4 regions of the Cellulosilyticum sp. ST5 genome follow, and region 2 is predicted to be linked to each of the others. Evidence: predicted binding sites of a transcription regulator. Region 2 holds the regulator's gene; each other region holds the start of a gene.
The links. Region 2 encodes Rex, which represses fermentation and respiration genes when NADH is low (regulators of the CRP and FNR family bind a similar motif). Its sites were predicted from a motif close to ATTGTTAANTANTTAACAAT; they were not measured.

Region 1 (3,220 bases), 1.4 Mb from region 2:
TAGAAAGCACATGGGCAAGGTCACAACTTTATTTTAATACAGCTCATATACCTCAAAAGGAACTGCCTTATTTGTTTCTCTATGCTCACTTATTAGAAGAAAGTGCCAAGGAGATTACCCCTTTTAGTGGTATTATTACAACAGGTTGTACGGCTTATCCCAGTGAAAAGGGATATTGGCCCTGCTTCAAACTTGCTGTTTTAACAAAAGCAGAAGAAACAGATCATAGCACGTTACTAAGGGAAGCTAGATTACACTTACAAAACAAGCCAGATGAATGGTACAGACAAAAACTCATTGAATGGGTTATGGATATGAAAGAGGCAAGTGAAAATAATGTAATTGGGACACTATCACACCTCAGCCTAGGAGCAGAAGAAGGATTGAAGCGCTACTTGTATGAACAGAGTTATCCTACCTATACTTTTTGTGAGGAGCTTTTAAAAATGCATCATACAGCCTGGCGTCTGAATGTAGAGCGTATTGATAAAAAGCTATATCATACAGGAGACCTTATTGTAGCAACAACTGTTCCTGCTAAAGAATCGAATTTATATGCGAAAAGCTGGGAAGATTTCTTAGAGACATTACCTTGTTTTGAACATAAAACAGCTACCTATGAATTTGCAGTCACTTCTAAAAATTGTGTTGTAACAAGTCATGCAGCTATTGATCATAGTTACATTGGAATGGATAAGGGTATACCTTTAGACGGGCTAGATTACCTAGCAACCACTTATTTAACGAAAAACTATCTTAATCCTCGCATTCGTGTAGGTCTAGGTGCTTATGGCGCAGGTTGCCAACTTAGTTATCCATACACCATCTCTTTTTATACCTATAGAGATCCCAATATAGAACGTTCTTTGCCTATTTTAGAAAAAGCACATGAATTTTTAAGTACCAATGTAGATAGCATTGCTCTTGAGAGTAGCAAAGCAGAAGCTTTAAGCAGACTGCACAGTCAATTTCGTTTATTAGGTACACCTTTAGAAGAGGCAAATGCTCTGGAAGGACTAGTTTTATGGGGGCAAGGTCCAGCTGACCTGATGAGACTTCAAGAAGAAATTCTTAAAGCAACACCAGAAGCTGTTAAGGCAAAGGGAGCTATTTACAAAGAACTTTTTAAGCAAGGTAGAGTTTCTATTATGACTCAAAAAAGTTATACTACAGAAAAAGAATTTACTACCTACTCATATTAGACTATTAAAAAAAAGGATAAATATTGACAGATTCCTTAACCACCTATACAATAAGTGTGTATTGTTAAATTTTTGATTTAAAGAGAAATCTTTAAATAGAGATGAGTGGAAAGGAGTCATGAAAATGATGTATTCACATGAAGTAGAACAAATGTGCCCAATCGCTAAAGGACCTAACCATGGGCCAGCACCAATCCCACAAGAGGGTAAATGGGTACAAGCAAAAGAAATTAAAGACATTAGTGGTCTTACACACGGTGTAGGCTGGTGTGCACCACAACAAGGTGCTTGTAAATTAACACTTAACGTTAAAGATGGTGTGATTCAAGAAGCATTAGTAGAAACTATTGGATGTTCAGGTATGACTCACTCTGCAGCTATGGCAGCAGAAATCTTAGCAGGTAAAACAATTCTTGAAGCGCTTAACACAGACTTAGTTTGTGACGCAATTAACACAGCAATGCGTGAGTTATTCTTACAAATCGTATACGGAAGAACTCAAACTGCATTCTCTGAAGGTGGACTTCCTATCGGTGCAGGTCTTGAAGACCTTGGTAAAGGACTTCGTAGCCAAGTTGGTACAATGTACTCAACAGTTGCTAAAGGACCAAGATACCTTGAAATGGCAGAAGGCTATGTAACAAACATCGCTCTTGATGCTGACGATCAAATCATCGGTTACCGTTTCATTCACTTCGGTAAAATGATGGACATGATCAAAAAAGGTATGGATGCAAATGAAGCAATTGAAAAAGCTACAGGTCAATACGGCAGATTTGATGATGCTGTACGTACAGTTGACCCAAGACATGAATAGGGAGGTGCCAAACAATGCCATTATTTGAATCATATGATAGAAGAATTAACCAAATTAACGTTGTTTTAAATAAATACGGAATCAAAGATATTGAAGAAGCTAGAACTATCTGTAAAGAAAAAGGCTTTGATCCATATGAAATCACAAAAGGAATTCAACCAATCGCTTTTGAAAACGCTTGTTGGGCTTACGTTGTAGGTGCTGCAATTGCTATCAAAAAAGGTTGTCACAAAGCAGCAGAAGCAGCAGAAGCTATCGGAGAAGGTCTTCAAGCATTCTGTATTCCAGGTTCTGTAGCTGATGACCGTAAAGTAGGTCTTGGTCACGGTAACTTAGGAGCTATGCTTCTTAGAGAAGAAACAAAATGTTTCGCATTCTTAGCAGGTCACGAAAGCTTTGCAGCCGCTGAAGGTGCTATCGGTATTGCACGTTCTGCAAACAAAGTTCGTAAAGAAGATTTAAGAGTTATCTTAAATGGTCTTGGTAAAGATGCTGCTCAAATTATCTCTCGTATCAATGGGTTTACATATGTTCAAACTCAATTTGATTATATGACAGGTAAAGTAAATGTAGTAAAAGAAATCGCATACTCAAACGGTGAACGTTCAAAAGTTCGTTGCTTTGGTTGTGATGATGTTCGTGAAGGTGTTGCAATCATGCATATGGAAGGTGTTGACGTATCTATTACAGGTAACTCAACTAATCCAACTCGTTTCCAACATCCAGTAGCTGGAACATACAAAAAAGAATGCGTTGAACAAGGTAAAAAATACTTCTCAGTAGCTTCTGGTGGTGGTACAGGTCGTACACTTCACCCAGATAACATGGCTGCTGGTCCAGCTTCTTATGGTATGACTGATACTATGGGAAGAATGCACTCAGATGCACAATTCGCTGGTTCTTCATCAGTTCCTGCTCACGTAGAAATGATGGGACTTATCGGTATGGGTAACAACCCAATGGTAGGTGCTACAGTTGCTGTAGCCGTAGCAATCGAAGAAGCTATGAATAAATAATTCCTTTTTAGGACAATAAAAAAGCGGTAATCACGTATAGACGTGATTACCGCTTTTTTGCTGTCCGGACTCTGGTAAAACTTTCCTGGCTCCTTAAGTAGAGCTTACTTCAAGGCATAGAAATGGCTCCTCAGCACAACTAGCTAAAGAAGCAGTGCCTACTTAAGAGAGCTATGAAAGTTCAA
Region 2 (3,220 bases):
TGATACTTTTATTATAACAATTGTATATCCAGTCACCTTCTTACCTAGTAATCTATTCGCTCCTACTATGCCTATCCTAGTTCCACTTTCATATGAACAATAGATATCCTTTTCGTTCTCACTTCTTAAATTCTCTTTTTATTTATTAATATCCTACTTGTTTTCTTCTGTTGAACATCATGAATATAAATAAATATCCATTTCCTACATCCACTTTTTTGTTTTATTAACAATAACTTACCCAACAGTAAACATATAAAAATAGTTATTCCTTTTCTCTTACATATTGTCATTATTTCTCTAAGTTTAATTATCCATATACAGTGCCACAAAGTATTAATAAACCAATTTATTTTATTATAAACACACCCATACAATTTACACAAAAACAACGCGAAATAACCCTCTCCCTCTATAACACTATTCATGCCTATTCTTTTATAGACTTATTGTACTCTTAATAAAATACATATAACAACAAAAAGGGTTCGTCTATTTTCGACATTATCTAAGTTATTCTTTTTATAAAAAGCATCTTTACGCCAGAAAGCTGATGGAAATGAGAGGGATGGCTGTCCTCAAGGGGTGACTTGCGAGTATTTTCAGCAGGCACTTAGCGAATTTTTTTGATGGGTTTTAGGGAGACTGTTTGAGCGCCAGCGAGTTTCGACCGTTCATCAAAAAAATGAGCTTAGTGCCTGCGAAAATACGGAGCGGAACCCCGGAGGGTAGCCATCCCTCTCATTTCTTCCCATTAGCTTCTGATCGCAACTTACTTACAAAAGGAAACGTTCACTTTATCTTTGTTCTCACTTTTTCGCCTTTACTCCCCTGTTACCTAAAGATCTATCTCTTTAAACGCAAAAAAATGCCCATAAGCCTTCTGTTTTCCCAACAAAAGCCTCACAGGCATTTCTTTATTCACTCTTTTATACTGCACCCCACTCAACATCATTCCCAAAGAAATCCATTAAGCCCACATTTTATTCTTCAATTTGCCCTATACTCTCACTCTTATCTTTCTTCTCTCTTTCAACCTCAGCCTCATTAATCTTATAAGCCAAAGTCATTAATGAATGAGAAAGGTGTACATTTTCAACTTGTACTGTATCTGGTACGAATAAATCCACAGGTGAGAAGTTCCATAAGCCTTTTATCCCCCATTTTGCTAAACTCTCAGCTGTCTCTTTTACTCTTGTTTTTGGCATTGTTAAAATAGCAATTTCTACTTCATTTTCTTTTACGAACTGCTCCATTTTGTCAATATCTTGTACTTCTACCCCGTGTATGCTCATACCAATTAGTCTTGGATTAACGTCAAATAAACCGATTAACTTAAAGCCTCTTTTACTAAATGATGTTGAATTAGCAATAGCTTGTCCTAAGTTACCTACGCCTACAATAATCATTTTATAGTTTTGGTGAAGTCCTAATATCTTTCCTATCTCTGTATGCAAGTACTCCACATTGTATCCGTAACCCTGTTGCCCAAAGCCTCCAAAATTGTTAAGGTCTTGACGAATTTGTGATGCGGTCACATTCATCTTCTCACTTAATTCTCTGGAGGAGATTTTGGTTACTCCTTTTTGTAACAATTCTCCCAGATATCTGTAATAACGTGGCAATCTCCGTATTACATTCATAGAAATCTTTCTTTCTTCCGTCACCTTCTCATCTCCTCATATACGCAAACTCATAACCCTAGTATAGCATTTAAGTTTTTTTTTTGTCAATGTAGATTATTGGCCCCTTTTCTTTCAATTTGCGCTTTTATTTGCTAAAATAATAAAAGGCGTTACAAGGAGGATATTATGATTATTTCATGTAGCAATATCAAGAAAACATTTATTGACCGAGAAATCTTAAAAAATATTAGTTTTCATATCGAAGACCATGAGAAAGTAGCTTTAATAGGAAATAATGGTGTAGGTAAAACCACCCTTTTTAAAATTCTAACTAAGGAATTAGAACCAGATGAAGGTACCATTACTTCTACTAAAGACTGCACCATAGGTTACTTAAAACAACATATGGAGTTAGATTCTACAGCTACCGTCTATGAGGAACTCCTACATGTATTTGATGAAGTTATTGCCTTAGAAGAAAAACTTCATGCCATGGAAGCTGAAATCGCTAAGACCGGTTCTTTAGAACTCATTCATAAATATGATGCTGAACGTATGGTATTTGAAAATAGTAAGGGTTATGAATACAAAAGTTTAGTCAAAGGCGTTCTCAAAGGCTTAGGCTTTGATGAAACCATTTATGATAAACCAGTGTCTATTTTATCAGGTGGACAAAAAAACCGTGTCGCTCTAGGTAAGCTCCTACTTCAAGAGCCTAGTTTATTACTCTTAGACGAACCTACCAACCATTTAGACATTGAAGCTATCGAATGGCTAGAAGGCTTTTTACGTAGCTATAAAGGTGCTGTCCTTATTATTTCCCATGACCGTTACTTCTTAGATAAAATCGTCACTAAAGTCGTTCACTTAGAATTTGGACGTAGCTTTGTTTACAACGGTAACTACAGCGACTACATCATCAAAAGTGAAAAAGAATATGAAGTGGCTATGAAACACTTTGAAAAACAGCAAAAGGAAATTGCTCACCAACAAGCGGTTATTGCTAAGCTAAAACAATTTAACAGGGAAAAATCTATTAAACGTGCTCGTAGCCGTGAAAAAGCTTTAGAAAAAGTAGAAGTCATGGATATGCCAATGATTGATAATAAACCTATGCAGCTGGTGCTCACCCCAAGAGTTGTAAGTGGCAATGATGTCTTAAGCATTAGTGAATTAAGTAAAACCTTTGATACCAGCCCGATTTTTAGTCATATGAATATGGAAATCAAAAAAGGGGATAAAGTAGCTCTCGTAGGTCCTAATGGCGTTGGTAAAACCACTGTTTTTCGTATGATTTTAGATCAAATGACTCCTACAACGGGTACCCTAAAATTAGGAAGCAATGTTATTGTAGGCTATTACGATCAAGAACATGCTACCTTAGATACTTCTAACACCATTATGGAAGAAATCCAAGGTACTTTCCCAGAACTTAAAAATGGAGAAATCCGTAATGTACTGGCTGCTTTTCTCTTTACGAATGATGATGTTTTTAAACCCATTAGTAGCTTAAGCGGTGGTGAAAAAGGCCGTGTCGCATTAGCCAAAATCATGCTTTCTAAAGCCAATTTTCTCATCTTAGATGAGCCGACTAA
Region 3 (3,220 bases), 2.1 Mb from region 2:
ACCTTTAACATCTCTTCCGTGCATTGGGTTAGCACCAGGAGCAAGTGGTTGACCTTTTTTACGTCCGTCTGGTGTGTTACCTGTTTTCTTACCATATACAACGTTTGATGTAATAGTAAGAACAGATGTTGTTGGCATTGAATTTCTATATGTGTAAAGTTTTCTAATCTTATTCATGAATTTAGAAACAACCATTACAGCTAAATCATCAGCGCGATCATCATTGTTACCATATGCTGGATATTCACCCTCGATTTCATAATCTGTAGCAAGACCAGTTTCATCTCTGATTACTTTAACTTTAGCATATTTAATAGCTGATAAAGAGTCAGCAACTACTGAGAGACCAGCGATACCTGTAGCAAATGTACGAACGATATCTTTATCATGAAGTGCCATCTCTAATGATTCATAGCAATATTTGTCATGCATATAATGAATAACATTTAATGTATCTACATAAACTCTAGCAATCCAGTCCATCATAACATCGAATTTTTCCATTACTTCATCGAAGTCAAGGTATTCAGATGTGATTGGTTGATATTTAGGAGCAATTTGTTCGCCAGTCATTTCATCACGGCCACCATTGATAGCGTAAAGTAATGTTTTAGCAAGGTTAGCACGAGCACCAAAGAATTGCATTTGTTTACCAATTCTCATAGCAGATACACAGCATGCAATACCGTAGTCATCGCCCCAGAATGCTCTCATCATATCATCATTTTCATATTGAATAGAACTTGTTTTGATAGAAACATCTGAACAGAATTTTTTGAAAGCTTCTGGTAAGTGTGTTGACCAAAGTACTGTTAAGTTTGGTTCTGGTGATGGACCAAGGTTAACTAATGTATGAAGTACGCGGAAAGTATTTTTAGTTACAAGTGTACGTCCATCTATACCCATACCACCAAGAGATTCTGTTACCCAAGCTGGGTCTCCAGAGAATAATTCATTATATTCAGGAATACGAAGGAAACGAACCATACGAAGTTTCATTACGAAATGATCAATGAATTCTTGGATTTCTGATTCTGTATATGTACCATTTTTAAGGTCTCTTTCAGCATAGATATCAAGGAATGTAGATGTACGGCCGATTGACATAGCAGCACCATCTTGTTGTTTGATAGCACCAAGGTAGCCAAAGTATAACCATTGGATAGCTTCTTGTGTATCTTTTGCTGGTTTTGTAATATCAAAGCCATAATTTGCAGCCATTTTTGCAAGATCTTTAAGTGCGATAATTTGTTCTGCTGTTTCTTCACGGTCACGTACAACAGTTTCTGTCATAGGTGTTACATTTAATTGATTCATTTGTTCTTGTTTTTCTTTTACTAAGAAATCAATACCGTATAAAGCAACACGACGATAATCACCAATAATACGTCCACGACCATAAGCATCTGGAAGACCGGTGATAATATGACTGTGACGAGCAGCTCTCATATCAGGAGTATAAGCTGAGAATACAGCTTCATTATGAGTTTTACGATATTTAGAGAAAATTTCTTCTGTTTGAGGATCTAATTCATAACCATAGGATTTAAGTGCATTTTTAACTGTACGTACACCACCATTTGGCATAATATTTCTTTTAAGTGGTTTATCAGATTGAAGACCTACAATTTTTTCAAGATCTTTATTTAAATAACCAGCACCATGAGAAGTAAGTGTAGAAGGTACTTTTGTTTCAACATCTAATATACCTTTTCTTCTTTCTTCTTCCATAAGCTCAAGTACTTGTTTCCAAAGAGCTGTTGTAGCTTCTGTTGGACCTTGTAAGAAAGAGCTATCACCTTCATATGGTGTGTAGTTTTTTTGAATGAAATCTCTTACATCAACTTCTTTAGACCAAATACCTGCTTCGAAACCATTCCATTGTTCAAACATTAATAATCATCTCCTTAAGGTTAATTTGAGAAAGTTACAATTACACAATGTAGTCGAAAAAATAAATAATAAACATTAATCATTTGATTAATACGAATGTATTATACAATGTATACTGTATACACGTCAAGAATTTTATTGTTAAAAAAATTACAAAGAATAGAGAATTATAGCAGAAATATTTGGTCATAAAATATTATTGAGAATAATCAATAATAATTAAGATGATAGAAGTATAGTTTTTTTATGTTTTTTATACTATAATTAAGATAGGAATGGTGAATAGTAAGAATAAGTAAAGGCTTAATTTATTTTAAGTTATTAAACTCTTTACACTTATAATCATCTCCATTATACTTAGTGAATAAGATATTATATATGTTAACAAAGCAATTCATCTAGAAAGGATGTGATTTGAATGAAAATAGAAAAGATAAGCGATACTCAAATTCAGGTCACTTTAAATCACTCAGATCTTATAGATAGGAATCTGAAGCTTAGTGAATTAGCCTATGGTTCTAAAAAAGCCCAAGCCTTATTTAAAGATATGATGGCAAGAGCTTATGAAGATTTTGGTTTTGAAACAGACAATGTGCCATTAATGATAGAAGCAGTGCCTCTATCTACGGATAGCATTATGATTGTTGTTACTAAAGTTGAGGATCCATCGCAAATAGAGCAAAAATTAGAAGCTATTGGCGAAAGGCCTACCCATAGAACTTTTAAAGAACCAGAGGAAGATAGATTAACGGATTTAGCATTAATGGGAAGAGACACTGAGCAACCTGAGACCCAGGGACCTGTAAGTAGTAGTAAGCAGTTAACGTTTTTATTTAATGAATTTGATAGTGCATGTATGGCTGCACATCGCGTACAACCAATGTTTGTTGGAGATAACTCTTTATATAAATATAATGATAAATACTTTTTAGTATTTGGCAAGAATAAAAAAGCCAATGTAAAGGGTGAAGCATTATCAAGTTTACTGGAAGAATTTGGTAGTAAATGTCCATCTACAGATCTTAACGAAAGTTTTCTTAAAGAACATGGTAAAGTAATGATTTATCTCCATGCTATAGATGTACTTACTAAATATCTTTAAAAATCAAAAGGTACTTTTAAAGTATTAATACTTTAAAAAGTACCTTTTGATTTGCGTAGAATGATTAGAAGTTAAGCCTTAGGTTCAAAGGATTCACAGTCAGTACATTCAACTTGAGTAGGATGTGCTTCATGAGTTCCAACCATAATTTGCTGTAGCGTACAATAGTTTTCTGACTCAGCATGATATTGACAAGAGCTTACTGTACAACCGATACTTGGATTT
Region 4 (3,220 bases), 840 kb from region 2:
TGGTCACTAGTTGTTCCCATACTTGCAGCAATAGCGGCAGTAATAACTGCTATTAATTCAAGTTCATCTTGGCTGTTTTCTTCTATAGCTACAACTACTTCTTCTATAACACTAGCTTCAGATTCAACTACTTTTACATTGTTAGACTTATTCGCAAACATTCCTACCATTTTCCCTAATAAGACGATGGCACCGATAAGCAGTGCAAGCATTGTAAATACAATTACAATACTAAGTATAAATGTAGGAATCCCTTCTAAAAAAGCGCTGATACTTTGATTCATCTTTTTTCACCTACCTTTATGTTGGGTGCTTTGCATACCTTTAACGTTCTTTAGTTGCAAGAACTTCCAAAGCAGCAATAATACGTTTACGCGTTGCTGCTGGCTCAATAATATCATCTACTAATCCTCTAGCTGCCGCTGCGTAGGCACTTGCTTGTATTTCATCATATTCTGCAGCTTTTTCAGCAAATGCTTCATTGGATAATGTACCTTCTGCTAATTCTTTTGCATACATAATCTTCATAGCACTTTCTGTATTTAAACTTGCTACTGTTGCAGTTGGCCATGCATAAGTCATATCACACCCTAATGACTTACTATTCATAGCTAAATAACCACTTCCAAAAGCATGATTAAGAATAACATTTACTTTTGGCACACTTGCCTCTGCGAACGCCTTCGTCATCTCACTACATGCTTTAATGATTCCTAACTTTTCTGTTGCAACAGTAGAAGTAAAACCCTCTATATCTGTAAGTGTTATAATCGGTATATTATAGGTGTCACATACTCTAACAAAATGAACTATTTTCTTTACCCCCGAATAATCCATACGAGTATCTGTATTGGCTATAATACCAACCGTTCCACCATCCATACGTGCAAAAGCTGTTAATGCTGTTTTTCCATAAGCTTCATTTAATACGAATAACTCTCCTCCATCTACAATAGAAGTAACAATATCTTTTACTTCTTGTGTTTCAAAATTAAAACCATTAAGACTTGCATCTACGCGGTTAATATCATCTATCACTTCATAAAATGGCCCTTCTTCCCCACTGTTTTGAGGTAAGTAAGAAAGTAAGCGTATAACATCTTCAATTAAAACTTCTTCTTGCTCTTCGATAATGGTAGCAAGTCCACTTTCTTCAAAATGTACTTTAGCTGTTGCAATAGCATCAAAACTAGCTGTTTTATCATCTAAAGTATTAGGACTATTTAAAAAGACACGAGCTGATTTACTGCTCATAAATACAAAATCAGATAAACCTGCAATAAAAGCTGCACCGCCAGCACAATCACCTGCAATAACTGCTATTTGTGGAATAATTTCTGATGCTTCTACCATTTTTTCATAAATCATGCCATAACCTTCTAAAGCATCTACACTTTCTTGTAATCTGACACCTACTGTGTCTAAGAATCCTACTACTGGCGCACCTACTTTTAGGGCTTCTTCGTAAATTCTAACTATTTTTTTTGCATGCATTTCACCTAGTGCACCACCTAAAACGCTTGCATCTTGGCTGTACACATAAACAGGATTACCATTAACTGTCCCATAACCTGTTACAACACCATCAGCAGGTGTTTCATTATTTCTCATGTTAAAAGCAGTACTTCTACTTGTTATGAAAGTACCTACTTCCACAAAGCTATTTTCATCTAGCAATATACTAATACGTTCTCTTGCAGCTAATTTTCCCTGTGCAAGTGCTACTTTTTTAGCTACGTCATTGCTTTTTGTGATTATAGCGGCCCTACGAGATTCTAATTCAGATAATTTTTCTAAAGTGCTCATCTGGTACCCTCCATTGAAAAATTTTTAAAACAAAGTGTAAAAATCGCCATCTTTATTTTACTAAACTGACAATCAACATTCAAGCTAAATATAGAATTTTATAAGTTTTTACTAAAATAATGTAATATTATATTTTTTATCAATAGCAATTTTCAATCAAAAACTATATTTTTAATCGATTTTTTGTAATCTTTACACATCCTTAACAAATTTCTCTGATTATTTACTCCTATATCTTTTTTAGATTTTACTACTCAATAATTTTATAACTAAAACACCAGTATTAGCAGAGAAACAATCTACTGATACTGGTGTTTTAGTTATACTTCTTCTATTATTGCAATACTTTTTAAATAATCTACTTCTTCTTTTGTTAAAGCTCTATATTCTCCCACTTTAAGTGAACCTAGCTGAATACTTCCCACTGACAGCCTTTTTAGTTGTACTACCGGACAGCCTACTGCTTCACACATTTTTCTAATTTGACGATTACGACCTTCATGAATAGTTATCTTAAGCCATGTATGCTTTGCATTTTGTTTTACTACTTCTACTTCAGCCGGATAAGTTTTTCGGTGGTCAATCATAACCCCTTTTCTTAACATATCCAAGCTACGTTCAGTAACTTTTCCACTAAGCTTAACTTCATAAGTTTTATTAACGTGATGCTTTGGATGGGTGAGTCCATAAGTTAAAGCACCATCACTGGTCAATAATAATAGACCTGAGGTATTATAATCCAGTCTCCCCACCGGAAAAATTCTTGTTTTAACACCTTTCATTAAATCCAAAACCGTTGCTCTTTGTTTTTCATCTTGCACTGTTGTTACATATCCTGCCGGCTTATTTAACATATAATAAACATGCTTTTCTTCTAATTGCACACGCTTATGATTATAGTAGACCTCATCATCTTCTTCTACTTGTGTTCCTAAAGTCTGTATGATTTGTCCGTTAACCGATACTTTCCCTTCTAAAATAAGTTCTTCACATTTTCTTCTAGATGCAATGCCACAGCTTGCTAAATATTTTTGTAATCTCATAATACCCCTTCTTTATTTAGTCATTTCCTTTAATCCATTTTTTAATATAATCAAGTAGTGTCGCCTTTGGTACTTCCTCACTTGCTAGAAGTGGTACTTTAGCTAAAGTAACCCCTTCACATATGACTTGTACTTCTCCTATTATATCCCTTTTATGAACGGGTGCTACTAATTGCGTTGGTACTACTTTTTTTATATAAACATTTGCTTTTTCTACCTCTGTTAAGGGAAGTATAATCGTCTCATCACAATCTAAAGACAAACTTTCTATCAGTGCCTTTTCAATTGCAACCTTGGCTATATTTCTTTGTGGCTCAATAAGCGTATATTTTTTATAATACTTAAAGCCATAGTTCATCATGTTAATGACA

Region 1: the regulator Rex is predicted to act here: its motif matches at 1,263-1,282, upstream of QTL86_RS08815 (iron-sulfur cluster assembly scaffold protein).
Region 3: the regulator Rex is predicted to act here: its motif matches at 2,031-2,050, upstream of pflB (formate C-acetyltransferase).
Region 4: the regulator Rex is predicted to act here: its motif matches at 1,819-1,838, upstream of QTL86_RS05920 (acyl-CoA carboxylase subunit beta).

Annotation. Positions count from the first base shown of each region.
Region 1 is NZ_CP132338.1:1,804,439-1,807,658, reverse strand. It holds gene QTL86_RS08820 (insulinase family protein) at 1-1,202, shown strand, start outside; gene QTL86_RS08815 (iron-sulfur cluster assembly scaffold protein) at 1,327-2,019, shown strand; gene QTL86_RS08810 (GGGtGRT protein) at 2,034-3,035, shown strand.
Region 2 is NZ_CP132338.1:363,285-366,504, reverse strand. It holds gene QTL86_RS01710 (redox-sensing transcriptional repressor Rex) at 984-1,667, opposite strand; gene abc-f (ribosomal protection-like ABC-F family protein) at 1,812-3,220, shown strand, end outside.
Region 3 is NZ_CP132338.1:2,497,640-2,500,859, reverse strand. It holds gene pflB (formate C-acetyltransferase) at 1-1,893, opposite strand, end outside; gene QTL86_RS12255 (adaptor protein MecA) at 2,312-2,995, shown strand; gene QTL86_RS12250 (DUF1540 domain-containing protein) at 3,067-3,220, opposite strand, start outside.
Region 4 is NZ_CP132338.1:1,204,332-1,207,551, reverse strand. It holds gene QTL86_RS05925 (OadG family protein) at 1-284, opposite strand, end outside; gene QTL86_RS05920 (acyl-CoA carboxylase subunit beta) at 325-1,806, opposite strand; gene QTL86_RS05915 (pseudouridine synthase) at 2,127-2,849, opposite strand; gene QTL86_RS05910 (D-alanyl-D-alanine carboxypeptidase family protein) at 2,866-3,220, opposite strand, start outside.